4 regions of the Lottiidibacillus patelloidae genome follow, and region 1 is predicted to be linked to each of the others. Evidence: riboswitches for the same ligand, from Rfam matches in the RefSeq annotation. Region 1 holds a riboswitch; each other region holds the start of a gene.

Region 1 (7,885 bases):
CATGGAAGAACTGCATCTCCTTTTAAAGCCGCCTACATCTCGGCAAAACATGGCGTTGTTGGCTTAACTAGAACAGTTGCCCTAGAAGTTGCAAATAACAATATTACAGTAAATGCTGTAATGCCAGGTGCAGTACAAACGGAACTTGTAGAAAACCAGTTAGAAAAACTAGCAAATGAAGATGGCATTACTCGTGAAGAAGCCTTACATAAACATCTATTAAATAAGCAGGCTTTAAAAAGATATATTAAACCAGAAGAAGTTGCAGCAACAACACTTTTTCTAGCTTCTGACGAAGCCGCATCAATAACCGGAGAAACAATTAGTGTATCTGGTGGTTGGTAGGTTTTTTGGAAATAAAAAGTCAGGATTATTATAAAACCCTGACTTTTTACTTCAATGTTCTTTCTTTTATTAAATTTTCTAGTCGTTCCAGACGGTCATGCAACTGTTTAATATCCTCATTCGTCGAAGGGTGTTTCTCTTTCTTCCAGCGAAATCCTAGTTCTCCATTCGGATCAATCGTGGCATATTCGATATCACTAATGCTTTGGATTCCGTGTTGGCGCAAACGGGCTTCTAACTCCCCTTTTGGCATGCGAAGTTTTCTCATATTTTTACGTACTTGGCTACCATCTTGTATGACAACAACAGGTTTACCACCTATGATATTTTTTAACGTTTTGCTTTTTAACATAATAAATTCAATCGACAATAGAACAGCGACCATGACTGCTGCAATTAAAAAGTTTTGTCCAACGTCTTTCGTGGCAACTGGTTCTATTAAAACTTTTCCAATTGAAATAATGACAACTGTCTGTGCGATTGTCATTTGTGAAATTGATTTTCTTCCACCTATCCTCATGATAATTGTGCCAATCACTACAATTAATACTGTTTCTACGGCCCAATGCATAATAGTACCCTTCCTTCTTCAATCATTTCTATTACCTTTATAGGCAATTTTCATAAAAGATAATCAATTATTGTTGAAGAATGGGAACCAATTTTTGGCTATGGAATACAAAAAGAGCAACTACACAAGGAAAAAACCTTGTCTGTTGCCCTTTCTTATTCCAACATTATTCTACTTTATTATTTTTCGAGTGTGACTTTTTGTCATTCCAAATTGTCGTTCTGTTTCTACCATTTAACTTGGATTCGTATAAAGCTTTGTCTGCCTTACTGAACAGCTCTTCTAGTTTACCTGAATTCTTAGGGAATTCTGCTATTCCTAAAGAAATAGTGATTGGTGAGCCTACTGGACTATCAGTTTTTTCTACTTTAAGGCGGATTTTTTCCGCAACTAGAAATGCTTCTTTCGATTTAGTTTGTGGTAATAACAGAACGAATTCTTCTCCGCCATAGCGGAAATAAAAATCTTCCTTTCGGGATGCTGTTTTTAACATGTTAGCTAAAAACTTTAATACCTCATCCCCTTTTTGGTGACCGTAAGTATCGTTAACATCTTTAAAGCGATCTATATCAATAACCACTATTGAGAATACTTGATTTATATCAGCTAAATTCTCCATAATTGTATTTAATTTACTACGGTTTGGAATGTTTGTAAGAGCGTCCGTTGTTGCAGTCGCCATCAGTCTTTCATTGTTTTCTTGGACAGCTTTAATTGCAATTCTCGCACTTTTAGTTAACATTTCTGCTTCCCAATTCCAATGAGTCTGATCGTCCGGAATAGTAACACTTTTCCCCTCTGCAACTCGATTAACAATTTCAGCTAAATTCTTAAATGGCGCAGCCAATTTTCTGGCAATAAGGATTGAAATCATTAAGATAATTAAAAAAGGTGCGAGCATGTACAAGATCATCTTTACATGGTGACTTAGGATCACTTTATCAATAAAAGAAACTGGTGTTTGTTGCACTACTCCCCAACCGATTTCCGGAACATAACTGTATGCTGCAAGCATCGGTATACCATTCGTATTGGTCACTTGCTCCATACCGCTTTTTCCTTGCATTATCTTTTCTACTACTGTATTACTTTTCACATTCTCTCCGATTCGTTTACTAATCGGATGAAACAGAATGTTTCCTTCTGGACCTACTACATAATAATACGAGCCATTCTCTTCAATAACATCATTGCCAAGTATTTCATTAAGGACATTTTTTTCATGGAGGTATATCGTTCCGGCAATCATTCCTTTATATTGCCCTCTACTGTTATACAAAGGTTTACTTATTAAAAGTATTAACCGACCTGTTGGAGCAATATAAGGGTCTGATAGTGCCGGTGTTTTATTATCGAGAATTTCCTTGGTAACTCCAGTCGTAATTCGATGCCCTCTTAAACCAACACTACTCGGGGCAATATTTCTTACTAATCCTGTTTGATCGACCCAAGCAACAGAGTTAAAATAGCGACCACTATTTCTATATATTTCTAGCTGTTCTTGTATTTCATCATCTGTAAGTCCCTCGTGACTTGCGATATAGTTTGTTATTTCTTGCAAACTCATGCTCATTGAGACAAACAAGTTATCAACTGTTTGACTAATTTTTTTAACCTTTGAATAGTTTAAGGACAAATGTGTTTCTTCCATAAATTCTCTTTCAGATTGATGGACAGAAATTAACAAAATTATTATGGTTAATAAAACTGATATAGAGACTAAAGTCGTTAGTAACCCCGATAGTTTCACTTTTTTATTTCTTAGTAGGTTTTTCATATGATTGTCCTCCATTAGAAGTAAGAAGCGCTCGAATAAAAATCTCTTTACCTGTTCGTTCATATGTATTTATTTCATTGTAACAATTATCTACTATTACTGCTAATCTCCTTATCTTAATAAAAAAGAGCCCTATTGGACTCTTTTATTACGCTTTTCTTTGGGATTAATCAGTTAAAATACCTTTATTAATCGAGTTGAACTTATCCGCATCAAAGTTTTGGAAGACATTTTTATCATGCATTTCAAACACTTCTTTTCCAAGCAAATGATTAATAATTATTTTATTACGGTGAACAGCAAGTCCAAGGTTCGTTGATCCTACACCGTGCGAATGGGAAATACCACTATGCACATAAATTTCATTTGGGACATTAAGCGTAAGACGATAATCCTCCTCAACTTTGTAACGTCCTTTATCGTCCCACTGAATGTGTTCCCCTAAATTCTTCATAAATGACGGAACATTCGGTCGGTATCCAGTTCCAACAATAACTACTTCTGTTTCATGGGTAAAATCTTTCTTTTGTTGCCACTGGTGACATTGCAGTTCGTATTTTCCATCTTTCTCTTTTACACCACTTACTTCAGTTAATACTTGAAGGCCAACATTTAACTCTTCCCCACAAACACTATGTTCATATAACAAATTATAGATGTCTGTAATTGTATGCGAGCTTATCCCTTTATAAAGTAACCCTTGGGATGCAAAAATACGATCCTTTTCTTCTTGAGAAAATTTATAAAAGTACTTTACATAGTCAGGAGAAAATTGTTCCACACTTAACTTTGATTCTTCCATTGAAAGGAAACTTCTTGAACGTGTAATCCAGTTCAGTTGATATTTATGTTCCATTCGCTCTTTTAATAGTTCGCGAAATGCTTCAGCTGCACTTTGACCTGAACCAACCACAGTAATCGACTTTGCTTTTCGGCACCGGTCTTGATACTTCAAGAAATCTGCTGTATGAAAAACATCTTCCTTTGGCAGACCTTGGAACGATTTAGGCATAGAAGGAGTTGTTCCAGCACCTAACACTAAATGTTTACAGCGGAGTTCTTCTAAATTTCCCGAATTTACGTCTTTCACTGTAACTACATAATTGGAATCGCTTTCATTATATTCTACGTTTTCGACTCTTTTTCCAAATTGACAATTCTCCAATTCATTGGCTACCCATTGACAGTAGTCATTGTACTCACGTCGTGGAATGTCTAGTCTTTGTAAAAAGTAAAAAGGATAAAGGCGATTTTTTTCTGCTAAGTAGTTTAGAAAACTATATTTATTCGTTGGGTTTGCTAATGTTACTAAGTCAGCCATAAAGGGAACTTGTAATCTAGTACCAACTATTAACATGCCAGGGTGCCAATCAAAACTTGGCTTTTGATCTAAAAATACGGTTTCTACTTCAGGGTAGTCAGTTAATAATGCTGCTAGTCCTAAGTTAAATGGACCGATACCTACTCCTAATAAGTCATATACTTTATTTTCCATCATGCACTCCTTAGTTGTTTTTTTCGTCTAGCTTTTTTAATTAACTATTATTTTTTTATTAGTACATTCTAATTTTAACATGGATACACAGTGATAAATTTTTTTCTTTGAAATTAGCCCGTTATAACAGAAAAAGATACTGTCATTTTCACATGATAGTATCCCTTACATTTATACCTCTATATATCCATCTTCTTTTAAAACTTTTTCAAATTCTTCTACGATTTCTCTTTCAAAGTGAATGCCAATGAGGCTTTTTATTTCATTTATAGCAAATTCCGCATTAAATGCTTTGCGATAAGAACGGTCTTCAGTCATTGCATCAAATGTATCACATACTGCTATTATTTTAGCTTCTAATAAAATCTCTTCACCTTTTAAACCTTTAGGATAGCCACTTCCATCCAAACGTTCATGGTGCTGTTCAATGATCGGAGCAAGTTCTTTATAATTTGTACCTATTAACATATCCGCTCCATCAGATGGGTGTTTCTTTATAATCTCAAATTCTTCTTTTGTTAACTTGCCTGGTTTATTCAAGATATTTTCAGGAACATTAATTTTACCGATGTCATGTAAACATGCAGATAAACTGAGTCTTTCTAACTGCTCCTTATTGCACTTCATTTTCTTTGCAATTTTTATTGCGTAATTAGCAACTCGATCACTGTGCATAACTGTATAGCAATCCTTCTTCTCCACTTCTTTTACAATTTCCATAAGTGAAGAAATTTCATTGCTCATTTGTCCAAAGGTTGGTTCAGAGCTAACCCATAGTAAATGAACGTCTGATAGAGCCTTAAAATGGATTGGTTCAGGTATATTTTGAATTTTAAAATACTCCTCTGGCCCGATTGTCACCTTACTATCATCAATTTCACAAAGGATTTCCCCACTAAGCACATAAAAGAACTCTAGCACGTTTGCATTTTCAGAAGGAAATGCATAAAAAAGCTTATCCTTCTTTATGGAATGGGTCATTATCTCTACTCCATCTCCACGAGAAAGCAAGCTTATCTCATTAGTATCAAATTTAACTTTTTCTATGTATGTTCCCTTTTTACCTAATTTAAATCCTTGCATAGTATTCACCTCAAAGAATACATGAAATGGAAAAAAGAGTCCGAAAAAATGAACTCTTTTTTAATTTAACATGATGACTAAAAATAATATTACTTTATTCCGATAACACGGAGAGGATCGATCCACGCCTCACGATCAGCAAAACGTACTAGTTTCCAGCTACATTCGGCAATAACACCTAATTCTGCTGCCTCTTCGATTGTTTTAGCCGACATTTCTAATGTTTTATTGAAGACATCAGAAATTATTTTGTCAAGCTCTTCTGTATACTTTTCTGTAAGTTCTTTTGACTTTTCATATTTCTTATTAAACTTTTCCTCTATTTTTTCTATTTTTTCTATGATTTTCTTTTTATCTTCTTCATCAGCTTCCGCCATTAACTGTGTTGTAAGTTCGTTTAGTTCCGTGTTAAGCTCTTCAATCTTTTTATCAATTTTATCTTCTTCTTTTTTTAATTTCTCATCTATTTTAGCTAATTTCTCTTTTAACTTTTCCTTCTTTTGTTGATCTTTAGTAGAAACATACTCTGCAGTAACTTCCTCTTTTTCAATTTTCAGTTCTACAACTTCTTCACCTTCTTCAAGTTCTCGAAGTTCTAAAAGATACTTAGCTTGAAGCTCGTCAGATTTTTCTACTGCTTTTGCAATTTCCTCATCAATTTTAAGATTTGTCTCTTCTATTTTTTCTAACGCTTCGTCATAGTTAGTTTTCTCAGATGCAAAGATAGGACTAGATGTTGTGAAAATTAAAATTGTAGAAAAGAATAATGCAAGTAACTTTTTCATCTTTATAATCCCCCTATACTATACTGAATTCCTAAAAAAATAACCCCATCTTTTGCGAAAGGGTATCGATGCAACTGGCTGGCATAGTATTACTACTGAAGCCCCTCTAGTTTTGCGTCCATATTCTTTCGAATAGGTTGCCCTTTTTTAGTTTATTCTATTAATTCAATCTATTATAATTCTATTATAGACCTACTTATTTCCTAAATCTACTATTTTATTAAATAATTTCATATATTCATTTGCGAATATTGGCATATTTAGTCGATAAATACCAATATATATTGCTAATATATATTTAGAGAATGTTATTAATAGATTGTATGTCAAATTGAATCTCATTTATGGTCCCTGATTGCACAAAAAAGTGTAGAGCAATGAGTGCCTTACACTTTTTTCGTATGCTTGATCGGTGTTGGAGATGGTTTCCCAAATAAGTAACCTTGAAAAAGTTGATATCCTTTTGTTTGTAACCATTCAAAATCTTCTTTCACTTCGATTCCTTCAGCCAAAGGTGTAGATCCGTTCATTAAAGCGTGCTCCAAAAAAGACAGTGCGTTTTTTTGCTTTGTTATATCATTTGCGACTCCGTTTACATATTGCCTATCTAACTTCATATAGTGAGGCTTAAGGTCAGCCAATACTTCCGTAGTACTAAAACCTTCTCCAACATCATCAAGCGCGTATTTAAACCCTTTTTCGTTATAATAAGCTAATATTTTTTTCAGATGATCTATATCATTTACTTTTTCCGTTTCTACTACTTCAAAAACAAGTTCTGACGGATCTACATTTAATTTATTTGCTAATGCAACTGTTGACTTTAAACAATGCTCTGGTGAATAAATGGAGGTTGGGATGAAATTGATAAAAGCTTTTTTATCGATACGTGCTGCAGCCTTAACAGCATTCATTCGACATAGACGGTCTAAAGCATAAAGCCTACCTCGCTCTTTTGCCGCTGCAAAGACTTCGTTTGGATATAACGTTGAACCGTCTTCGTGTTGAAAACGAGCTAAAAGTTCATAAGCATATATCTCTTCATTACCATTGACGATTGGTTGATAATAGCAAGTTACTAATTCTTTAATAATAATTTCGTCAATCCATTGGACGTCAATCACAGCGTTAATTTGTTTAATAGGTTTCCAGTCTTCGTTGTCAATTCGAAAATAAACCATTTCAGGTTCCATATGGTCATTACAAAAATAAACAAATTCTCTAACAGATGCTTCTTTTATCGTTAAAATATTATCATCAAATTTGACAATTCCATGTTCTCTATTTAAATGGAGGATAACATCATTTAGGAGAGAAAGATTAGCTTCTCCCTCCATTTTTATTTCAAATAGCACATCCATTACGATACAACTGCTACAATTCATATAAATTTTCTCCTCTTGACCGCTATCTATGTCTTTTTTCTAACTTTCCATCTATAGATAGGTTCAAAATTATAATCTTCTTTTTCTATACTCATTAGACCATAAAAAAAAGAAATACAATAGAATTATGTACTTCCTCTTTTTTACAAACAAATATAAAACATAAAAAAGAGCCTTGCACAGGCTCTCCACTAGTTATGTTCCACAATATGTTTGATAATTTCCGGCGGAAGGGTCAGCCGGTTTGCAATAATCTTCCCTTTCCAACGTGTATTCATAAGGATTTACCAATACTTTTAATAAATTTTCGATAACGGAGTAATCCCTATTTTCCACTGCTGCTTCTAATGCTTCTTCAACTTTATGATTGCGAGGAATAACAACTGGATTACTTTTTTTCATTAATTCTTTTGCATCCTCTATTGTTTCTTCTTGTCTCTCTAG
Region 2 (7,885 bases), on a different contig from region 1:
TGGTAAACAAATGAGTAAAACAATAGTTGAAAAGTTAAATTTAGCAAAGTATGAAAGAAAAGCTGTGTTAAACACTCCAGAGGGAAGAGATTATTTCGCGCAGTTAACTGAATATGATACAGATTTAACGGAAAGTAGCTATGACCTAATTTTTGCATTTGTATTAGACTTAAAATCTTTAAAAGAGCTAGTGAATACAGTAATAGAGAAGAATTACTTAAACAGAAGTGGTTATCTTTTTTTAGCCTACCCGAAAAAAGGCAATAAAGTTTATGATTCATACATACATCGGGATAGCTTGTTAGAAGGTTTAGGTGCAGATGAAAATGGTTACATCGATAAAAGTAACATTAAGTTTGCCAGGATGGTTGGGTTGGATGAAACCTTTACTGTAATAGGTTTAAAGGAAGATACAAAAAGTAAAAATAACAAATCTACAAAAGCAAGTCAATGTGTAGATGATTATATTGAAATGATCCCATTAATAGAAAATGATTTGCAAGATACTCCAAACTTACTTTCATTTTATCAGGAATTAACACCCGGTTATCGTAAAGACTGGGCGCGTTATGTATATAGTGCTAAGCAAGAAAAGACGAAAGAAAAGCGTCGTGAAGAAATGAAACAAATATTGGAGCAAGGTTTTAAAAGTAGAGATCTTTATCGTGCAAACAAAAAGTAATAGGAAAGTTTTATTTCGTTTTATTACAAAAATTAAGAGCTCCTAGTAGACTTCGATAACCTTATCGAGGTCTTTTTTTGGCTTTATTTATTTTATGATTACATTTTTTATAGTAAAGTTATATAAATCTCTTGAATAGAGAAAGCGAGGAACTAACTAATGAAAATCACAAGACAATTAGCTGAACCAATTTTAAAGAAGTTAAGTGGCTTTTTAGATTATAAGATAAATGTCATGAATGAAAAAGGAATGATAGTTGCAAGTAGTGACACTGAAAGAATTAATCAGATTCATGAAGGTGCAGTATATGTAATATCAAATAAAAAGCAATTAGTAATTTCTCCTGAAGATCAAGAGCTTTATGCTGGGTCAAAACCAGGAGTGAATTTACCTATTGAATATTTTGATGAAATTGTAGGTGTAGTAGGAGTTACTGGCGACCCGAAAGAACTCTATAAGTTTGCCAAAATAATAAAAATAACGGTAGAGGTTATGATTCAACAAGTATATGTAAATAACCAGATGCAATATAAAAATAGGCTAGTAGAAGGTTGGATTCATGATTTAGTTTCCCCAACCAACTTTAATAAAAAAGTGGTTGAAAAGAATGGTGAAAATCTCCTAGGCATCGATTTTAAAATAGAAAGGACAATTATTTTAATAAGTTTGCCAGATTTAACGCCTAATAATTGGCAAAGTTTTGAAACGATGGTGAAATTAAGTGAAAAGAAATCGGATATATTAAGGTTAATTACTAAAGAAATAGCAGAGTCTTCTATTTGCTCTTTCATAAATAATGATACATGTCTTGTAGCAATTGAAAGTAAAGGTAAAAATATTACTAATGAACGCTTCATTGCTAAAGATATACATAAAAAGCTCAAACTTTTAAATATAAATTCATTTGTAGGAATTGGAAACGGATATACGGGAGTCGAAGGGTATCGAAATTCTTACTACCAGGCTAAACAGTGTTTAGAAATAATTCAGTTGTTTAAAACTGAGGAACCGATTTCTCATATTTCGGATTGGAAATTGGAGAGGATTTTAGTAAATATACCCGAAAAGACCCGGAATGAATTAATAGAAGAGTTCCTTTCAAATAAAAAGCCTTTAAGTGCAGAATCGCTGCATACATTAGAAGTATTTTTCAAAAACCAACTTAGAGTAAATGATACAGCATTAGCACTTAATATTCATCGAAATACATTACAATATCGTTTGGATCGTGTTTATAAACAGGTTGGATTAAACCCTCGAAATTTTAATGATGCATCAATTTTAATGATAGTAATGTTCTTTTATAAAATGAAAAGATAAAATATTGTTCATTTGAACAAACTTTCGATAAAAAAACCATAAATTTTCAGTTATTCGCACGTTGTTTTTGTGCATCTACTTATAGTTTAATTATAACTAAGTTTTCAAAATATATTGAAAAAGGTGTTTTTATGAAAATAGTGATTGCTCCGGATTCCTATAAAGGTAGCTTAACTTCCTTAGAAGTAGGAACAACAATGAAAGAAGCTTTTTTAAAAGAGGTACCTGGTGCAACCATAGATGTAGTTCCAATGGCTGATGGAGGTGAAGGAACTTTAGATACACTTTTGTTTGCCACAAACGGAAAGCGCTTTCATGTTGAGGTGACTGGTCCGTTAGGAGAACCTGTTGAAACTGCATATGGGGTACTTGGAACTAGTAACACAGTTGTCATAGAAACAGCTAATATTGCTGGATTACCGATGGTCCCAAGTGAAATCCGAAACCCAATGAACACCACTTCCTATGGAGTTGGGGAGGCCATAATTGAAGCGGTAAAATCTGGTCACAGAGACTTTATTATTGGTCTTGGAGGAAGTGCTACTAATGACGGTGGACTTGGAATGTTACAGGCATTAGGTGTGAAATTTGTTGATGAAAATGAAGGGGAAGTTAGTCCTTTCGCCTCATCACTTTCTTCTATAAAGAAGGTAGATTTTTCTGCATTAAACCCAATTGTGAAAGATTGCAAGTTTCGAATTGCTAGTGATGTAAATAATCCACTATGTGGAGAGCAGGGCGCTACTGCAGTATTTGGACCACAAAAGGGTGCTACTTCAAAGCAGGTAAAAGAACTTGATTTTACTTTGAAGCAATACGCCCAATTAATTGAGGAAACATTAGGGATAGAGCATCAAAGTACTCCTGGCGCTGGTGCAGCAGGAGGGTTAGGGTTTGCCTTCCTACTTATAGGGGCAGAAATCATTTCTGGATCTGAAATTATTGCAGAAGCTACAAATGTAGTAGAAAAAATTAGGCATGCAAATTGGGTCATTACTGGTGAAGGACAAAGTGATTATCAAACACTTTATGGAAAAGTACCTGCATTTATTGCAAAAGCAGGGAAGCGCTACAATGTTCCTACCATCCTTATATCGGGTGGATTAGGAGATGGATATGAAAAGCTTTACGACTATTTTGTAAGCTGTCATTCAATTACAGCAGGTCCTATTAGTTTAGAAGCGTGTATAAAAAATGCAGAGATATTACTATTTAATCAAACTAGAAATATTGCTAGGTTAATAAAGGCCACTAAATAGGTCTTTACATATTAAGGGGGATGAAAGATATGGAAGGTTCTTTATTGTTTCTTGTTATAATACTAGGGGTTAGTTTCATTGTTTTTGCTACAGCAAAATTAAAGTTACATCCTTTTCTATCATTATTAATTGCTGCATTTATGGTAGGCTTATTAGCTGGTTTACCATTGAATGAAGTGGTAGCTGCAGTTAATGGTGGATTTGGTGGATTAATGGGCTACATCGGTATTGTAATCGTAGCTGGTACAATCATTGGTACTGTTTTAGAAAGATCAGGAGCAGCACTTAGAATGGCAGAAGTTGTACTTAGACTAGTTGGCGAAAAGCGCCCACAGCTTGCAATGAGTTTAATAGGTGCGATTGTTAGTATTCCAGTATTTTGTGACTCAGGGTATGTCATTTTATCAAGTTTAAAGAAAGCGCTTGCAAAAAGAGCGAAAGTTGCTCTAGCTTCTATGTCTGTTGCTCTTGCAACAGGATTATATGCTACGCATACATTAGTACCTCCAACACCAGGTCCGATAGCTGCTGCAGGTAACATCGGAGCTGCTGATTATTTAGGAACTGTTATCTTAATTGGCTTTATCGTTGCTATTCCAACTATTTTGGTAGGTTACATTTGGGCTGTTAAAGTTGCGAGTAAAATTAAAATTGAAGGAGAAGAAGTTACTTCTTTAGATTATGACGAAATAGTAAAAGGTTTTGGGCAACTACCTTCTACATTTAAATCATTCGCACCAATTGTTCTTCCAATAGTGTTAATTGGATTAGGATCTGTAGTAAAGTTTTTCGGTTGGACTGGAACTTTGGCAGATATAGCATTATTTCTCGGTGCCCCTGTTGTAGCACTGTTAATGGGTGTTCTTGTATCCTTTTTATTAATGCCACAACTAAATGAAGAAACATTAACTGGCTGGGTAGGAGATGGAATTAAAGATGCATCGACTATTTTATTAATCACTGGTGCTGGTGGAGCTTTCGGTTCAGTTATTAAGGCGACTCCTGTAGCAGAATTAATCAAAGGAATTGCTAATGGAGGACTATTAAATGGAGCGTTAATATTATTAATTCCATTCGTAGTAGCTGCTGCTTTAAAAACTGCACAAGGTTCATCAACTGCTGCACTAGTAGTTACATCGACTCTTATTGCACCATTACTTCCTGAAATGGGTATCGAAGGTGCTATTCCTTTAGCACTAGTTGTTATGGCGGTAGGCGCAGGAGCAATGGCAGTCAGTCATGTAAATGATAGCTATTTCTGGGTTGTGACACAATTTAGTGGAATGAAAGTTACTGATGCTTACAAAGCACAGACTTTAGCTACTCTATTACAAGGATTAACTGCTATTATCTTTACAATGATATTATGGGTAATCTTAGTATAATTCCAATATAAAAGACTCAACCAATTGGTTGAGTCTTTTTTTACATATGCAATTAGCTGGACAGTTGGAGCATTATAGAACAAAAATACACGACTTAAGTTTAGCGGTTTATTTTTGTAGGTAAAATTAGTTTTGCATTGCGGCATATTGTGCTTTAATTAATAGCTCGTCCAATTTCACACTATATTCAATTACTTTCTCGTTATTTAGGTCATTTGTTTCTTTTGCCTTTTTCATTAAAAAGCCTCTTAATGTCTCAATATCTTGAAGTAGGTTTGCATTCATAGATATTCACATCCTCTCTTTACAAAATAAAAAGCCCCCGACCAATAAAGGATGTAGGCACTTGTAAAGAGCCTTCGGTAGCTGGCTGGCATATTTACAATATTGTAAATGAAGCCCCTTAAGCTTTGCGTCACTATGTTTCCATAGCTTTGCCTTTATCGGTCTACTAATAATTAGATTGTATTTCTTTTGCCAATTCAAAGTAGGAAAAAAGTATAATGTTGCTCTTATATATATCGTACTATTACGAGAAAATATTTCAAGGGTGGAAAAACGTATTATATTAACTACTTTTGTCGAAATCGTTGTCTATTTTTATCTAATTTCTCTCTTAAGTAAATGGTAGTGATATAAATTACGCTTTTTGTTTAATATGCTCTTGAGAATAAAGGCTTTCAAGCTCATTAATAATGTTTTCCTGATCGTTTTCCATTGCTTTTTTATAACCGTTATCAATTATAGTTTTTTTCAATTGTTCGTTTTCAACTAACTTTTTTATTCCTTCATAAAGAGAAACATGGTTTTTAGCATCAACAATTATTCCACTGTCGTTATCTAACAAGTACTTAAGTCCACCGACATTTGTTCCAACGACAGGAATGCCACAAGCCATTGCTTCTAGTGCTACTAGACCAAACCCTTCTATATGTGAAGGTAAAACAAAAATATCACATGCCGACATCCAACTAGCAATATCACCCTGTGGTAAAACACCTAAAAAAACAATATGGTCATTTAATTCTTTTTTATCAATTTCTTGTTGAATGTGAGCCTTAAATGTCGTGTCTTTATCAGAACCAATTAAATATAATTTGAAATTTTGATTTTTATTTGCAACTAACTTTTCAAAAGCAGTAATTAGTTCTTCTATTCCTTTTTGTTTAATAATATTTCCGACATATAATATAGAAGTAGTCTCTACATGAATCTTTAATTGAGTTCTTTTCTTTTGCTGATCTGTATGGTGAAAGATATTTCTGTTCACACCCATATTTAAAACTAGTATTTTATCAGGAGAGATATCAAAGTCTGAAACAATTGTTTCTTTTAATTCTTCACCGACAGCAATGATCTTATCTGATGAGTGGAGTATCTTTTTAGTTAAATGAAAAATTACTTTATGTTTTCGAGCCATTTTATCAATGTCGCCACCGTGAGCGGTTACAATAAGCTTAGTATTAAAAGCAATTTTGAATAATAGTCCTATTAACCCACTAGGAAAAACGTAATGTGCATGGATAACATCGTACTTCTTACCTTTAAATAAAAGAGTTAATAACGAGGAAACAAACCAAGTCACATATTTAACTAGAGAATTAAACTTACCTGATTTTGCATTTTTTATTGCTGTAATATCAATTGAAAAGCCTCTGCTTTTTAAAGCTTCTACTTGGTTCTTAATAAAGATACCAAAGCTTTTATATTTCTTGCTAGGATACATATTAGAAACAATCAAGACTTTTTGCTTATTCATAGTTAAGTCCACCTTAAATAATTATTAAAAACATATGAATTCTAAAGAAGAATAAAAACCCTTCTAATCATTTGATTCAATCATAACATCATCAAATATATGACGTATATTTTAAGCTTGTCTAAGAATCTCTACTAAATTACATTATTTTATCTTATATAGTAACAGATATACAGTATATTGCTAATGAGGCGTGGAAAAATTTATGTTAAAATTAATTAATATTTAAGACTATCCGAGATGAGGTTATATTTTGAAAAGAAGATTGGCCATTGCTAGTATTTTATTAGTTATAGCTACTTTAGGATTAAAAGTGTCAGGATTAATTCGAGATATTATTTTAGCGAAATATTTTGGTGACTCTGCTGAAGCAGCAGCATATTTAATAGCTTTTATTGTCCCTAATATGTTTATTTTATTATTTACAACTGGAATGAAAAACGCTTTTGTTCCGAGCTATATACAGTCTCTTGAACGTGGTCAAGGACATTATCATTTCTCTCAAGTCATACGAGGCACTGCTATAATTGGTCTATTTGTTTCTATTGGCGGCTTGTTGTTGACACCTATGTATTTACCAATAATATTTCCTGACTTTACAGAAGCGACTTTAGCTATATCACGTACAACATCTTTTATTTTCTTCATTGCTATATTTTTTGTGTCATTGAATGCTGTATATGAAGCATATTTAGATGCTGAAAATAAATTTTCACTCTCTGTAATTTCACAAATCATAGTAATTGGATCAACAATTGTTTCTGCTCTTTTATTTGCAAAAACAATAGGTGTTTATTCTTTTGCATACGGATATTTAGTTGGAACGATTCTCTCTCTTTTTGTTAAAAAGTTAGTTTTCATACCAAAAGGAACGCACAAAATCTTTGGAAAAATGGATGTGAAAGAGTATAAAAATTTCTTTCTTATCTTTATTCCGGTAGCAATTACAGTCATGGTCGGGCAAGTAAATTTATTTATTGATAATATTTTTGCTGGGAATTTGTCGACGAAGGCAGTAACTTATATAAACTATGCCAAAAATATTACACACTTTCCTCAAGCAATTCTGGGAGTAACAATAGGAACAATTATTTTTCCAATATTATCAAAAGCTGTTGCACAGAAAAAAGATAAAGAATTTCGAAATGCAATAGAAAGAGGGCTAGTACTGTCTTTATCTATTGTTTTGCCAGCAATTGTAGGCATGATGTGGTTAATGCCAGAAATCATTAAGGTTGCTTTTGAACGTGGTAAATTTACCGCTAGTGCAACAGAGTCTACAGTATTAGTTGCCTATTTATATGCAGGGTCAGTTTTGTTTTTTAGCTTAATAAACGTTATTAATAAGGGTTTTTATTCACGAAACAAAGGAAATTTAATATTAAGAATAAGCTTATTTTCAATTTTGTTAAACATTCTCTTAAATTTCATTTTTATTTCATGGTTAGATTCCTATTTAGGAATTCCATTAGCGTCATCC
Region 3 (7,885 bases), on a different contig from region 1:
TGAAATAGAGAATAAAAAAGCAATGTTGAGGATAATAGTGTAAAAGATATGATTATAATCACTTATCCCACTCCGTTCCATTAATAAACACACTCGGTGGTATATGAAGACCTGAACTTTCTAATCGTTCGTAAAATTTAGGACGAACACCCGTCGGCATTAACCTACCAATAACCTTCCCTTCAGGTGTCACGCCTTCTTGTTTAAATGCAAATATATCTTGCAACACAATGACATCACCTTCAAGCCCTTGAACTTCAGTTATGTTTGTAATTTTTCTCGACCCATCTTTTAATCTACTTTGTTGAATGATGACATCAATTGCACCTGCAATTTGTTCACGAATTGCCTTTATCGGGAGATCAATTCCAGCCATCAACACCATCGTTTCTAATCGTGAAATCATATCACGTGGACTATTTGAGTGACCGGTGGCTAATGAACCATCATGTCCAGTATTCATTGCTTGTAACATATCAAGAGCTTCTCCACCACGGACCTCACCTATTACAATTCGGTCAGGACGCATCCGTAAGGAGTTTTTAACAAGGTCTCGAATTGATATTTCGCCTTTTCCTTCAATATTTGCAGGTCTTGATTCTAGTGAAACAACATGGTCTTGTCCTAATTGAAGCTCCGCAGCATCCTCAATTGTTATAATTCGTTCATCATTTGGAATAAATGAAGACAAAACATTTAATGTAGTCGTTTTTCCAGAACCTGTTCCTCCACTGACAAACATATTTAAGTGAGCTTTTACACAAGCATCTAGAAATTGTCCCATTTCTTCTGTTAATGTGCCAAAACCAACTAAATCATCAATCTTAAATGGGTCTTCAGAGAACTTTCTAATTGTTATTGTTGGACCGTTTAAGGCTAATGGAGGAATAATTGCATTAACACGAGATCCGTCTGGAAGACGGGCATCAACCATCGGGCTACTCTCATCAATCCTTCTACCAATTGGTGAAACGATTTTTTCAATGACTTGAAGAACATGTTCATCATCGCGGAAATTTACATTCGTCAACGTTAACTTTCCTTTTCTTTCTGCATAAACCATATTTGGTCCATTTACCATCACTTCTGATACATCCGGGTCAAGAAGAAGCGGATTAATCGGTCCAAAACCAGTAATATCATTTATTAAGTCATCTACTACTTTTTTTCGTTCTATACCTCTAAATGTGTCGTCTTCCTTAATCATTTCAATTGCCATTTGATCAATCTGTGGAACTATTGCTTCTAAATCATTGTCTTTTGATTGATTAATGATTTCTTTATGGAGGCGGTTTTTTAACTCATTCTGCTTTAATAGCAACTGCTGTTGTTTACTCTCGTCCGTTTTAGTAGTCGTATTACTTTTCGCTACTTTTTCTATCGTTTTTGCTACATTAACAGTTTCGTTCTTCGGAGGGATTTGAGTAGGATTATTTTGTTCAACTTCCTTGTTCTCAATAGGTTTATTTTTCGCTTGTATTCGATCAAGTAATTTCATTTTCCTCACCTTACCTTATTCCAAATAACCGCTTCTTTTGCTTTATTCGCTGTGGCCCTCGCTTTGATGCAATTTGTTCAGCCATCTTGAAAATTGCCTTAGCAACAACATTGGTTGCTCTTCCAGACACAATAGGCGTACCCATATTAAATGATTGAGATACATATTTAAAATCATTTGGCACGAGGTAAGGATTTTCCGTTCCTAATATTTCTGCAACATTCTCTGCATTTAGGACACTTTCCATTGTCGAACGGTTAATAATGTATTCTATTTTGTTAGAATATCCAAGCATATCAAGTGTTTCTTTCATTCGCTTCGTATTTTTAATTGTAGCCATTTCTAAATTAGTTACCAATAAAAGTTTGTCTGCCCTTTCAATAAACGGCAAACTATTTTCATGAAAACCTACGCCAGTATCAACAATGACATAGTCATAAATATCTAACAAAAGTGACGTAATTTTAGTAAGGTTTTCATCTGTAATCATATCTGCATATTCAGGACGATCTGGTGCAACTAAAACATTGACACCACTATTATGTTGGGTTAAGTAGGAAGACATATTGATTACATCTAGTGTTCCAATTGCTTCAATTGCATCTTTAATTGTAAAAGTTTCTTGAATATCCATCGCTAAATTGACATCACCAAATTGAAAATCACCATCAATAATACATACTTTTACTGATCGTTTCGCAAGTGCAACCGATAAATTTACAGATAAAATCGTTTTTCCGACACCACCTTTAGCACCGCCGACTACGATCATCTGCCCTCTTTTGCCAGCCATATTTTCATTTAGCGTCTCCATAATTTGTAACCCTCTTTCTATTCAGTAACCGCAAATTATTGTGCAACTTTTGAATTTACCTTGCTGTAAACAATGAAGTGAATGTTACCTCTTTCACTTGCATTAATTGCTTTTACAGCATCTAATGCTTTTAACTCTAAAGTAACTGAACTATAAGCAGCAAATTCAATATTATTATCAGATTCTACCATTCTACGGTCTACCGCTAGTACTCTAACTTTTTCTAAGATTAATTCTGAAATAAGTTTATCTTTATCATCTTTGATTGTTGCAATTACATCGACATAATCTTCAGGTTCAATTAAGTTTGAAACAGATTGTACAAAGTTAACACCAAGTGCTACAGCTCTGTACCCTTCTTTAATTTTTCTAGAAATAAACTTCTCTTCTTCTTCTACTTTTTGAAGATGGTTTATTAATAGAGTTTCACCTTTAGCTATTGTAGCTATTGCTACCATTCCTTCAATCGCAGATACATCAATAGTGGCATTAGGGTGTACCGTTTTTGTAGGAACTAACATTTCCTCTACCATTTCAGCTGTTATTATTGTATTTTCAGAAATAGCTTGTTTGGCTACGATTACAGGTTGAAGATCTTCTTGCACTACTGGTTGCGGGGTTTGTTTTTGCATATACGTAAAAAACATAAACGTCGTTATTGCTCCTAAAAATAGTGAAATGATTAATGTTACTTTTGCATTCATATTGCCTCACCTACTCTGTCAATCTAATGCCATAAGCACCTTTGTTTTTTGCTGCTGCTTCAATTTCTCCTTTTCCCGCCATTTTAATAAACATACCAGTTACTGATGTGTCATTTTCTGCCATTGGCTTTGTAATAAAGAAATAAGCAAATCCTGTTACTTGGACTTGTTTTACTTGATTTTGATCAACTTGATATGGCTTGTATACATTAACTAAAATAATTCGTTCACAATCCCGCGAATACTGCATTCCTGGACTCCAATTACAAGCATTTACTTTTTCTTGAACACCTGATCTCGTTTTTCCGGCAATGTTACCAGTTTGTGTGTCTATTACATCACCAATACTGACTTTTTCCGGGTAGCCATATTTCAAATTATATTCATAGGTTTGTGCTCCAGGTCCACCAAGTGCCAAAATACCGAAGTTACCTGAATCAACTTCGGTTTGATCAACTTTAAGCTTGTATTCTTGCATAAAATTTAATGCAATTGATTCATCCACACCTAAAGGTGCCACGCCATAAGCGCTTCCTATTTGTCCAATTTCCGCTACGGACCTTACTTTGACAGTAGCGAAATCTATCCCAAACAATGTAGAGAATGCTAGAGGAACTTGTTTTGACATCTCAACTATTACTTTTTGATCATTGTAAACGTGACAGTTTTCTAGACTATTTGTTTCGTTATGAGCTGCAACGATATCATCAACAATCTCTTTTATCATTTTTTCTGACGTATTTTCATCATCATCTTGCATTTTTAATTCTTGTGCTCCTGATAGAACGGCGGCATTAGCTACTTTTTTTAGGTGACTTTTTTCCATATATAACATGCCTCCATCAATGACTAACCCTGTTAACGCAATCATTGCAAGCATGCCGATAACAACAAACACTAATACACCGCCACGCTCATTATTAATAGTTTTCAACCTTTCTCCTCCTATCATTCCACTCTAATTGTTGATTCTGTTTCAATATAAAAAGGAGAAGGTAGCATACTTGAAATTAATGGAGTAATAATTGTTGCTGGATACTTTAGTTGCACTGTAACGTAATCACCAGAGTTTCTATTGGTGTCATTTGGAGTAATCGTAACTTCTAAATCCGCTGGCTCTCCAATATGAATGTAATTTTTAGCAAACTGTGTCACATCACTATCGTTCCAACCTAATCCAGCAACACGAACAGTTTCTTGACTAGTTAAATGGTAGTGAGTATACATATAAAAAACTCGTCCAAAATCAAAAAGTCCAACCATTAAAAGTAGCATTACAGGTATAACTAATGCGAATTCTACGATTGACTGACCTTTTTCATTTTTCACCATAATATAATCCATCTTTCAAGCGCCAATGCTGCAAGTGCTCCTGCAGCAATTGCCACCCCATAAGGATAAGAATAGGATGAATTAAAAACTCCTTCTTTAATAGGTACTTTAATTCCATTTCTGGCACTATGAACACCATATAAAACTGCTGTAAATGCACCACTACGAAATAATATAATACCTAGTGCCATTAATGCTCCGATCATTCCCATATAGATTGCAGTGTACATCACAAAACTAGAACCCTTTAATGCACCAATAAGACCTAAAAGTTTAACATCGCCAGCACCCATTCCACCTAAGAAATACGGAATTAAAAGTAAGCCAAAGCCGACCGAGAAACCTATACCTGCTGTTTTTAAACCTACGAACCCATGGTCAATTCCTTGGATGATAAATGCTAGAAGCAATGCTGGGAAAATGACAGCATTATATATTTTTCTTTCTCTTATATCTGTTACAACACATATACCTAAAATAATTAATAGGATTAATGTAGTAATCATCATTTATCCCTCTTTTTGTATAGTTATTTTAAAATAGCCTTACGTTCGAGAACGTAAGGCTAGAAATATATAAGTTATATTAAGCACCAGTACCACTAGTAGTAGCAGTTCCTCCAGTATCACGGTTTGTTACATTGTTAATTACTTCATTAAACATTGTCATGATTTCATCTCTTAATGTAGCAAGTAGCGCGACAACTCCTACTGCAATAACACCTAAAACTAAACCGTATTCTGTCATCCCTTGACCTTTTTCCTCAAATACTAATCCTTTTAATTTGTTCATCATTTGACAATCTCCCCTTAACCATTATTTTTTATTTGTAATACATGTCCTACTTTTGTATCTGTTTTTGAGATACTTCCAGCAGGTAATTCGATCACCGAGTTTGCATTTTTGACAATGCTTCCAACTTTGCTCGGCTTCATCATGTGAGTGATCTTGACAATCTTCATATCTTTATCAAGATAAATCACATCGATGTCATACTTCATAAAAAATGTGTGGACCGATTGGCAGGGTTGTAGATGCAACGCTTCACCTAATGGCAATTCAGAAGTAAACATTAGCCCTTTTAATCGTTGAAAGAAACGATAGGCTGTTTTAAGTTTATTAGCTAATATTGTGCCATTTGATAGGTTCACTAGCATCATTTACTTTCACCTCCTGAAAATTAAAAAACAACCCTGCCACTTACCGAAAGTGGGGGTTGTTATATAAAAAATAACAACAAATACCCTTGTAATCTTTCGGTAACTGGCTGGCATAGTGTAATAAGATTTACACCTTAGCCCCTGTAGCTTTGCGCCGCTGATTTTCATCAGGTTTGCCTTTATCGAGATTCAGCGTCATTTGTCGTTGAATCTACTATTGTTTGATGTTGCTTGTTTTTATATTAACTAATTATCTAGTAAATTCATATAGTACTTTCACACTATTTTTTCAGACAATTTAAGGTAATTTACTAGAATTCCCCAATTTAATGCAGTTTTATTGTATAACTTCTTTACCTTTTAACGTCATTGAACTTGTCGCAAAGCCTACAGCGGAGATTGTAATGATAGAATAGAGTAATATTTCTTTACTAAATACAAAACCACCTATCATAATAATAACTGTATCTATTAAAAAAATTAGTATTCCAACATTAAGAGATATCCATTGTGTCAATAGTTGAGCAATTAAGTCTGTCCCACCGGTGCTTGTCTCAAATCTCAGCATTAGACCTACTCCTGTTCCAACTAGTAAACCTCCCAATAATGCACTATATAATGGGGGTAAATGAAAGCTATATCTTAGTGGACCAAGCAAATCAATGACAAATGCTGAAACTAACATCCCATGAAGACTATTAAAAAAATAAGATCGATAATATATCCATGCCATAAGATAGATTGGTACGCTAAGGATAATAATCGTTAAACCTACTTTATATCCCCATATATATTTCATAATTAATCCAATACCAACCATTCCACCATCCAATAAATGATATGGAACAATAAATCCATTAATTCCGATTCCTAGTAGAAAACTGCCAATAATTATTGCAATACCCTTTTTCAGCACACTCATCAAGTTCATCCTCCGTTAACGAAACAAGCTATATATAAACTATATGCATGTACCAAAAAAGTATTAATAGAAAAGCGAGGCGAACGCTCAGCGACGTATAAGCTGGAGCACTTTGTTTGAGATAAAGGAAACACAACGAGCGCAGCGAGTTGATGTTGACTTATCGTAAATAAAAAGTGTGAAGATTACTAGTCGTTGTGAGCCGCAGCTGGACAATCAGAAAAGCTGAGACGACTGATCAGCGACGTATGAACTGGAATACTTCGATTGAGATAAAGGAAAAAGAGAAAGGCGAGAACACCGGGTATCGGCGACAAGCTGAAGACGAGCACTGATTAAAGACGCTTTTTGTCATTAGAAGTGATTGGCTTCAGACCTCGAGCCGATGGTGCTCGCAGCTAGACAAAACATGAATAGTGAAGCTATTCGATGTTGACTTATCGCAAAGGAGAAGTATGAAGTTAACTAGTCGCTAGGAGTCGAAGCTGGATCATTATAGAAAGCTGAAGCAATCGGGTAACGGCGTAAAAACTGGAGCACTTCATCAAAAAAAGCTCACCATATGGCGAGCCTTCCATTCTATAATTGAACACGTAGTTGCTTTCGAAACACTTCTTTTACCATGTAAGGTACACCATTTTGATCGTTTGATCTAGTTACCCAGTTTGCAGCTTCCTTTAATTCTTTAGGTGCATGGCCCATCGCCACTCCTAACCCAACATTTTTAATCATTTCTATATCAGCATTGGAATTCCCTACAGCAACAACCTCATCATAAGGAATATTTAATTGCTTGGCTAAAAGCTGTAAGCTCTTATTCCTGGAAACACTTGATGGAATAATTACAAGGGTTTGCTCATCTTTATTCAAAATTGAAATTCCAGAAAATTGTTCTTCACAATGTTTCTTGAAATCCGCCATATCTTTTTCGTGTGGGAAGTAAATATCTATATTTGGAGGGGATACTGGCTCTTCTTGCAACTGCTCAGTTAACGACTCTACATAGCGAATAGGATAGAAAACTGGATCTCCATACCCTAAAATAAATTTAGCCATCATATAATCTTTTTGCCTGTTAATTAAGGAATACTTTTCATGTACAATTCTAACTTGGCACGGATAATTCTCACTTAAAGCTACTAGGTCATACACTGTATTATGATCGATTCTTCTTTCATAGATTGGTTCATCAATATTTGAAGCAATAAACGCTCCACTATGTGTTATAAGTGCAGTATTGACCTTAAGAGCTTTTGCTATCTTTTTTGTTGACTGGAAGTTTCGACTAGAAACTAATGTAATATAAACACCTTTATTTGCAACATATTCAATTGATTCCTTCGTTTCTCTTGTTAACCTACCATTAGAACGCAATAAAGTACCATCGATATTTAATGCAAGCATGCGATATATCACTTGTACTCCCCCTCTAAATAAAGTAGACACTTTTTAGTA
Region 4 (7,885 bases), on a different contig from region 1:
TATCTTTAGTATTCCTACTATAACTTTCCTTTTTCAATTTATCTATTTCACTAACTTTTACAACACGGTTCTTCCCTAAACTCTTTGCAGTGTACATTGCTTGGTCCGCAAGATGAATGAAATCTTGTTCATTAGCATCATCAGGATAACTTGCTAAGCCAATACTTATTGATATAGGTGTTAATATACTGTTATTTCCATGTAATGCAACGAGATTTCTTATTTTCTCAGCCTGATTATAAGCTAATCGTTCATCTATATTTGGCATAATGACTACAAATTCTTCACCACCATAACGGCAAACAATATCCTCTGACCTTACATTATCTTTAATTAACTGAGCAATGTCTTTTAATACTTTATCACCATAAACATGTCCTTCATGATCATTTAGCTTTTTAAAATTATCAATATCACAAAATAGTAAAGAAACAGATTGTTTTAATTTATTAGCTGTTTGTATGTGTTGTTGTAACTTATGTTTAAAAAAAGCACTATTATATGTACCTGTTAATGGATCTGTAATGCTTTTAAAATATCTATCTTCCAATTTATATACCATTTTATTAAAAGCATCTGCCACTTCATTAATCTCATAGCTAGCATTGAGATTTAACCCTTCATAATCTTTTCCTTCCTGAATGGAAGTAGCAGCTTCTCGCAATGTGAAAAGCGGTAAAACCAGTAAGTGTTTAATAATTATCCATAATGCTATCAACATAATTAATCCAAGTGATATTCCGACTACTGCAATAGATAAAATTCTGTCCTTAACAACGAGAAACTCTTTTGTATTGTCTATGTATAACTCAATAGCACCAATAGTCATGCCATCTTCTAAAAGGGGGGCAACTAATCGGACAAGGTGTTGTTCATTATCTTCTATGTGAGCAACCATTGTTTTCCCTTCAATTGTTGTTGAAGCTAAGACTTCTGGAGTATTCGTGCCGATTAAATTTCTTTCCGTAGATGCTAAAACTAAATGTTTTTCACCTTTTTTTACATGAAGGTTTAATTGAAGGATGTCTACTTCTCGATGTTTAAGGTAGTCAAATATTTGTTGGACATCTTCAATCGAACGGGATTCTTCATACCTCCCATTTATAGTAGTTGTTATTCCCTTTAATTGGCTTATGTATGTTTTTTTTACCGTGTCATTAAATGTAAATGTTTCAAAGCTTATTGATACGGAGACAAGAATAATTATTACAGTTGAAAACATTAAAACTATCTTAGTCTGTAAACTTAACCTATTGAACATAAATTACATCCTATCGTGGTCGGATTTTTATTAATCTATATAAAATTCTTGCACTTCATAAACTCCATAAGGCGTATGGTCATTATTATGCAATGAAACACGAACTACGTTTTTTCCAGGTTTCACTTCTTTTAATATGTATCTGAATGATGTGATTGCTTGTTTTTCTCCATTATTTACATAAACATGGATGTGACCTTCCCCTGCTTTTCTTTCTTTCCCATAATTGACTTTAGAAATAAGCAAGTCTGTATCAACAAATAATATCGCTTCATTTTGTACAATCTTTATCTTAATATTTAATTCAGGTTTACTTTCTGCCGTTGCAGAATCCGTTTCATCAATAACTTCAAAGTCCCCACTTGAATGCGTACTACACCCTGCTAATAAAAGTAATAAAAATATAATTAAAGAACGCGTAATATTTTTCATTTTTTCTCCTTACGTTATGCTTTTATTTGCAATAATAATTGTTATTTATAAGTATAATTATACTATATTTTCCTTTGTCGATATATTAATATCAGTAGTTTAGTAGTTTTCTTTTTTATAAGAAATATATAGATAATTCTAATATTTTAAACTAGAATTAGAAAGGAAGGGGTGAAGAAAAGACATGCTTCATAAAATTAAACCATTAATAAAATCACATTACTTAATAATCTTTTTCATTATTTCTATATTTTCCTTGGAGATTATTTTTCGAGCATTAACTAATATAAATATATTTACTACCGGAACTTTCATATCGTTTATATTTATTATTGTCATTTCCACTTTGTTTTTTCTTATCTGTAGCATCTTTACTAAGAAGATTAGTTATATTTTAGCTATCATATTACTTGTTTTTACTGGCCTTATTTATTCTACTCAGTTTATATACTTCAAGTTTTTCAGAACTTTTTACAGTATATATTCCGCTACAAATTCAACTGCAGTCTTTGAATTTTGGGGAGATATATCGACCCTGTTACTACAAAATTTACATTGGTTTTTACTCTTTTTCCTTCCTGCAACTTTAATCGGTTTCATTGGAAATAAATATATTCCCTTTCAAAGATTACCTCTAAAAAATGTTGGAATAATTGCAGGATCTATTATTGTTTTTCACTTAGTTGGCCTTGCTACTATACACGCAAGTGGCGAAGATAAGAATACTGCATATGACTTATATTATAAAAGTAACAACCCTATACTATCAGCAGATCGTTTAGGAATCTTTACTACAATGCGAATTGATTTACAAAGGCTAGCAACAGGATGGTCGCCTAAACTGGAGGTTGCAAACCCATACTTACCAGCTATGAAGCCGGTACAAGGTGAACCTGTTGGTGAACCAAACGACCTTGAACCAAAAGAAGAAAAAATAATTGAATATAATACGATGGAAATCGATTTTGCATCATTAATTGAAAATGAAAAGAATAAATCAATTAGAGAAATGCACGAATATTTTAGTAGCGTACCGCCAACTACAAAGAACGAATACACAGGTAAGTTTGCAGGATATAACCTCGTATTCCTAACAGCAGAAGGGTTCTCTCCTTACGCTGTTCATGAGGAAGTTACACCAACATTGTATAAATTAGTACATGAAGGGTACCATTTCCCAAACTTCTATAATCCGATTTGGGGTGTAAGTACAACAGACGGGGAGTACGTTGCAACAACTGGATTAATCCCTAAAGCCGGTACATGGAGTTTTAGAGAATCACATAGAAACTATTTACCATTCGTTATGGGTAACCAGTTAAATAAGCTCGGCTATAAATCAATGGCTTATCATAATCATTCTTACGACTATTATCGCAGAGATTTATCACATCCTAATATGGGTTATGATTATAAAGGGATAGGTAATGGACTAAAAGTAAGGAGAGTTTGGCCTGCTTCTGACTTAGAAATGATGGAAGTTTCTGTCGATGAGTATATTCACGAAGAACCATTTCACGCTTATTACATGACAATGAGTGGCCATATGCAATATAATTTCTTCGGAAATAATATGGCAGCAAAAAATAAAGAGCATGTCGATCATTTACCTTTATCTACACAAGCAAAGGCTTATATAGCTACACACGTGGAACTTGACCGGGCGATGGAATTCTTATTAAACTCCCTTGAGGAAGCTGGCGTTGCTGATAATACACTAATCGTTATGAGTGCTGATCATTATCCATATGGATTAGAATTTGAAACTATTAATGAGTTTTTAGGACATAAAGTAGAAAAAAACTTTGAATTATTCCGTAGCCCTTTAATTATCTTTGCAAAAGGAATGCAACCTATGACAATTGACAAGCCTGTATCAAGCCTTGATATTATTCCTACTATTTCAAACTTGTTAGGGTTAGAATACGATTCCAGACTATTAATGGGGAGAGATATCCTCTCTGATTCTGATCCTCTAGTTATATTTAAAAATCGTAGTTGGATTACTGATAAAGGTAGATACAATGGCGATACTGGAAAGTTTACACCAAATGAGGGCATAGATGTTAATGAAGATTATGTTGAATGGATGAACGCTATTGTTGAAAGTAAATTTTTCTATTCACAAAGGATACTTGAAACAGATTATTATCGTAAAGTTTTAGGTGATCTAGAAGACTAAAAAAAGGGGATGCCAATAATATTTGGCATCCCTTTTGTGTTACTAATTTAATTAAAGAACATATTCTAACTGAATATCCAATGGTTCGCGATTATAAATTTCTTCATTTATCTCTTTTGCTAATGTACAACCCATAGCTTTATAAAAACTTTGCGTTTCTATAGAAGGGTGTGCTCCAATATATAATTTCCTTGCACCTAATTTTTTTGCGCTTTCACAACAAAGATAAAACAAGCTTTTACCAACGTTGTACCCACGGTAATTTTTAGAGACATGGATGTATGGCAACTCTACATAATCAAGCGTTTTCCCAAAGTGATTGTTATTAATGTTTGCAAAACCAACTAATTCTTCTTCTCTAAATGCGCCTATAACTGCTCCACCAGTTAGCACGCAATTACGCATTTCTCGAGCGATATTAACTTTTTTTGCATTATCCCAGTCATCAATAAAATAATCCTCTTTTTCATACAAACTGTTTTCTCTATTAGCTAGTACCTTGTTTGTAACTTGATACCGCTTAAACCTTGCTAAGAAATCATCATTTAAGTCTTCTACTTTTAACTTCCTATATGTTATGTTGTTTGGCAATGTAAACAGTCCCTTAACTTCATTTAGACGTAAATATAGTAATATTAATTGAATTAACAAAAAAACCTTAAAAAGAATATTACTTTTCAAGGTTTTTACTAATTAAGCCTTCTTCAATTAAAACTTCTTCAAATATATCAACAATCTCTTCTTCATAATGCGTTCCAATTAAACTCTTTATTACATCAAGCGCATAAGCTGGATCAAACGCTTTTCGGTACGAACGATCTCCTGTCATTGCATCAAATGTATCGCAAACGGCTATAATTTTTGCTTCTAATAATATCTCGTCACCTTTTAACCCGAAAGGATAGCCGCTTCCATTAAGTCTTTCGTGGTGCTGCTCTATTATTGGTACTAGTTCATCGTAGTTTGTCCCTCTGACCATTTCGGCACCATCAGCAGGATGTTTTTTTATTATTTCATATTCTTCTTCCGTTAAACGGCCAGGTTTATTTAATATTTCTGAAGGAACATTAATTTTCCCGATATCATGTAAATAAGATGCAAATATCAAGTTCTCTAATTGCTCTTTGTTTAACTTCATTTTCTTAGCGACTTTTCCTGCATAATTTGCAACTCTATCACTATGTTTTTCAGTGTAACAATCTTTTATTTCTACCTGTTTCACAATTTCCATTAGAGATGATATTTTTTCACTTATATGGACAAAGGTTGGTTCTGTTATTACCCATAGCATAGTAACGTCAGATAATGCTTTAAAATGGATAGGCTCGTCTATCTCTTTAATTGAAAAATACTCTTGTGTACCTAATGTTATTTTCTCATCTTCTGTTTCACATAGAATTTCTCCGGAAAGTAAATAAAAGAACTCAAATACATTTTTATTGTCTGAAGGATACACAAAGAAAAGTCTATCTTTTTCTATTGATTGCGTGAGAACTTCTATTCCGTCTCCGCGGCTTAATAGACTAATTTCGTTTGTATCATACTTAACCCTCTCAATAAAACTACCCTTTTTCCCAACTTTAAATCCTTTCACACGATCACCTCTTTGCAAAGAGAAAAAAAGAGTTCTATTTTAAAGAACTCTTTTCATTTATTAAATAAATATATAGTATATAAAATAATATTGAATACGAGTTTTAGTTTCTACCAATTACAGTAATTGGATCAATTAGCACTTCTCTATCAGCAAAACGTACTAGCTTCCAACTACATTCAGCAAGAACACCTAAATCATACGCTTCTCCGATTGTTTTGGTAGACATTTTAAGTGTTTCGTAGAAAACACCTTCAATAATCTTTGTTAATTCATTTTCGTACTTTGCTGTTAATTCTTCGATTTCGCTTTCATTAGCAGTCTTGATAGCTTCTAAGTATTCTTGTTGTAACTTATCAGCTTTTTCAACACCTTTATTAATTTTGTTATCAATATCTTGGTTTGTCTGATCAATTAATTGCAGTGCTAATTGATAATTAGACACCTCACCTGCAAAAGCTGTGTTACTAGCAGTAAACATAAGTAAAACGGAAAACATTACAACTAAAATCTTTTTCATTTACATTTCCTCCTATACCATCAGTTTTTTTTTGCAACTGGCTGGCATAGTAACAAATGTACTGTAGCCCCTATAGTTTTGCGCCCTTACCCTTTCGAGTAGTTTGCCACTATATATTTATTTGTAATTCTATTATATATAGTAATTTAATGAAAAGCTAGTAAATTTTTGTAATATTTTAATATTTTTTGATATTTTCTAATAATTAGTTATATTTCGACTTCATTCTCACTTATTTTTCATGCTCTTTTGTATTTTTTTTATGCAAATTTCCACAAAAAAATAAGCAAACAAAGAATTGTCTGCTTACCAATTTCCTTAAATCTACTGTCAATTAGTTTATGCTTTTCTAATAAAGACAACTTTTAAATAATTGCCTTCTTTAAATTGCTTCATTGTTTTAAAGTCTTCTGGCAGAGAGTACTCCTCTTCAATTGAGTAATTTAAATGTAGTTCTTTAAAAGCCGCCTTTATAAAACCTTTAAACTTTTTCATATCAAAGGTTGCACAGTTCGTTGAAGCGACAATTACTCCATTCTCCTCTGTAATATCAATTGCTTCTTTTAGTAGATTTTTATAATCTTTTGAAGCACTAAAGGTGAATTTTTTTGAGCGTGCAAAACTAGGTGGATCTAGAATAACTAAATCGAATTTCAATTGTTTTCTACTTGCATATTTAAAGTAACGGAAGACGTCTTCTACAATAATATCTTGTTTTTCATGGTCTATACCGTTCAGTTGAAATTGTTCAATCGTTTTACTTAAACTTCGATTAGCTAAGTCGACACTAGTTGTTTTGGTAGCTCGACCTAATGCTGCAAAAACAGAAAAAGCACCGGTGTATGAAAAGGTATTTAATACTGTCTTTCCTTTTGCATACGTATCTCGAATTTTTTTACGCACTTCTCTTTGGTCAAGAAAAACCCCTACCATTGCCCCTTCATTTAAGTAAATCGCAAAATTTACCCCATTCTCTTTTACAATAAGAGGAAATTCAGCTCTTTCTCCTTCTACGAAGCCATCTTCTTCAATAAATTTCCCACCTGAGTTGAATCGCTTCTTTTGATATATCCCTTGATATTGTCCTAGTTTTGTTAGTGCGGTATATACATACTCTTTATACTTATATATGCCTTCACTGTACCAGTTAACTAAATAAAAGCCATCATAATAATCAATAGTGAAACCACCAATTCCATCTCCCTCAGCATTAAAGAGACGAAATGCTGTTGTATCTTCACTATTAAATAACACTTTACGATTTTCAGCCGCATCTTTTATTTTTTTTTCAAAAAAAGCTTGGTTAATAATTTCATTCCTATTATTTGTTAAAACCCAGCCATACCCTTTGTTTTGCTTTCCTAAGTAACCTTTTCCTAAAAAAGAATTGTCTTCAGCTATCAGTTTAAAAAGCTGCCCTTCCTTTTGTAAGGTATTTACATTACTAATAGCATCTTTTGTTATAAGTGGATACCCACTTTTGTACATTTTTTCATATTTAGGTTTCACTTTTAACGTTACTTCTACTTCCATTCTCGCCATCCTTCATCGTTCTATTGTTTGATTTCATTTTGGCATAAAAAGCAAATAAAATAAAATAATGTAATTAAAATAGTGCAAAGATCTATGTGTCTGAAATAGACTCTCTATCTCTGATATTCTTACTGTACTTGTACAAAGCTTTGAAATTTTGTCACTAACTCTTGATCGTAAAAGTGTTTGCACGCACTTAGTTCTTCTAAGGCTAGCTCGACCGAAATCGCCTTAGCATATGCGCGCTTTGCTGTCATTGCTTCAAAACTATCAACAATTCGTATCATTCTTACATTCATACTAATGTCATAATTTTTGAGCCCTGCAATATAGCCTGATCCATCTATATTTTCATGATGATGC

What was found. A riboswitch is a leader RNA that binds a small molecule or an ion and turns the genes downstream of it on or off. The one in region 1 is predicted to bind cyclic di-GMP.
Region 2: linked by a shared signal. The riboswitch ahead of CIB95_RS10505 (aspartyl-phosphate phosphatase Spo0E family protein) and the one ahead of CIB95_RS09185 (hypothetical protein) in region 1 are both predicted to bind cyclic di-GMP.
Region 3: linked by a shared signal. The riboswitch ahead of CIB95_RS00725 (DUF192 domain-containing protein) and the one ahead of CIB95_RS09185 (hypothetical protein) in region 1 are both predicted to bind cyclic di-GMP.
Region 4: linked by a shared signal. The riboswitch ahead of CIB95_RS10555 (hypothetical protein) and the one ahead of CIB95_RS09185 (hypothetical protein) in region 1 are both predicted to bind cyclic di-GMP.

What each region holds. Positions count from the first base shown of each region.
Region 1 is NZ_NPIA01000004.1:130,935-138,819, reverse strand. It holds gene CIB95_RS09210 (3-hydroxybutyrate dehydrogenase) at 1-345, shown strand, start outside; gene CIB95_RS09205 (DUF421 domain-containing protein) at 392-916, opposite strand; gene CIB95_RS09200 (sensor domain-containing diguanylate cyclase) at 1,083-2,693, opposite strand; gene CIB95_RS09195 (lysine N(6)-hydroxylase/L-ornithine N(5)-oxygenase family protein) at 2,860-4,191, opposite strand; gene CIB95_RS09190 (HD-GYP domain-containing protein) at 4,360-5,271, opposite strand; gene CIB95_RS09185 (hypothetical protein) at 5,361-6,056, opposite strand; cyclic di-GMP riboswitch class I at 6,123-6,208, opposite strand; gene CIB95_RS09180 (EAL domain-containing protein) at 6,443-7,441, opposite strand; gene CIB95_RS09175 (protein adenylyltransferase SelO) at 7,637-7,885, opposite strand, start outside.
Region 2 is NZ_NPIA01000005.1:94,639-102,523, forward strand. It holds gene CIB95_RS10485 (YdeI/OmpD-associated family protein) at 11-682, shown strand; gene CIB95_RS10490 (CdaR family transcriptional regulator) at 842-2,002, shown strand; gene CIB95_RS10495 (glycerate kinase) at 2,134-3,261, shown strand; gene CIB95_RS10500 (GntP family permease) at 3,291-4,646, shown strand; gene CIB95_RS10505 (aspartyl-phosphate phosphatase Spo0E family protein) at 4,773-4,931, opposite strand; cyclic di-GMP riboswitch class I at 5,005-5,095, opposite strand; gene CIB95_RS10510 (glycosyltransferase) at 5,287-6,405, opposite strand; gene murJ (murein biosynthesis integral membrane protein MurJ) at 6,659-7,885, shown strand, end outside.
Region 3 is NZ_NPIA01000001.1:115,838-123,722, reverse strand. It holds gene CIB95_RS00765 (type II secretion system F family protein) at 1-62, opposite strand, end outside; gene CIB95_RS00760 (CpaF family protein) at 59-1,498, opposite strand; gene CIB95_RS00755 (AAA family ATPase) at 1,509-2,312, opposite strand; gene cpaB (Flp pilus assembly protein CpaB) at 2,348-3,016, opposite strand; gene CIB95_RS00745 (pilus assembly protein TadG-related protein) at 3,027-3,950, opposite strand; gene CIB95_RS00740 (TadE family protein) at 3,965-4,348, opposite strand; gene CIB95_RS00735 (A24 family peptidase) at 4,342-4,857, opposite strand; gene CIB95_RS00730 (Flp family type IVb pilin) at 4,934-5,143, opposite strand; gene CIB95_RS00725 (DUF192 domain-containing protein) at 5,158-5,508, opposite strand; cyclic di-GMP riboswitch class I at 5,604-5,696, opposite strand; gene CIB95_RS00720 (YitT family protein) at 5,846-6,430, opposite strand; gene CIB95_RS00715 (Cof-type HAD-IIB family hydrolase) at 7,010-7,846, opposite strand.
Region 4 is NZ_NPIA01000005.1:109,029-116,913, reverse strand. It holds gene CIB95_RS10580 (diguanylate cyclase) at 1-1,261, opposite strand, end outside; gene CIB95_RS10575 (hypothetical protein) at 1,292-1,693, opposite strand; gene CIB95_RS10570 (LTA synthase family protein) at 1,878-3,875, shown strand; gene CIB95_RS10565 (GNAT family N-acetyltransferase) at 3,927-4,466, opposite strand; gene CIB95_RS10560 (HD-GYP domain-containing protein) at 4,546-5,469, opposite strand; gene CIB95_RS10555 (hypothetical protein) at 5,573-5,989, opposite strand; cyclic di-GMP riboswitch class I at 6,019-6,107, opposite strand; gene CIB95_RS10550 (class I SAM-dependent rRNA methyltransferase) at 6,329-7,522, opposite strand; gene CIB95_RS10545 (HD-GYP domain-containing protein) at 7,651-7,885, opposite strand, start outside.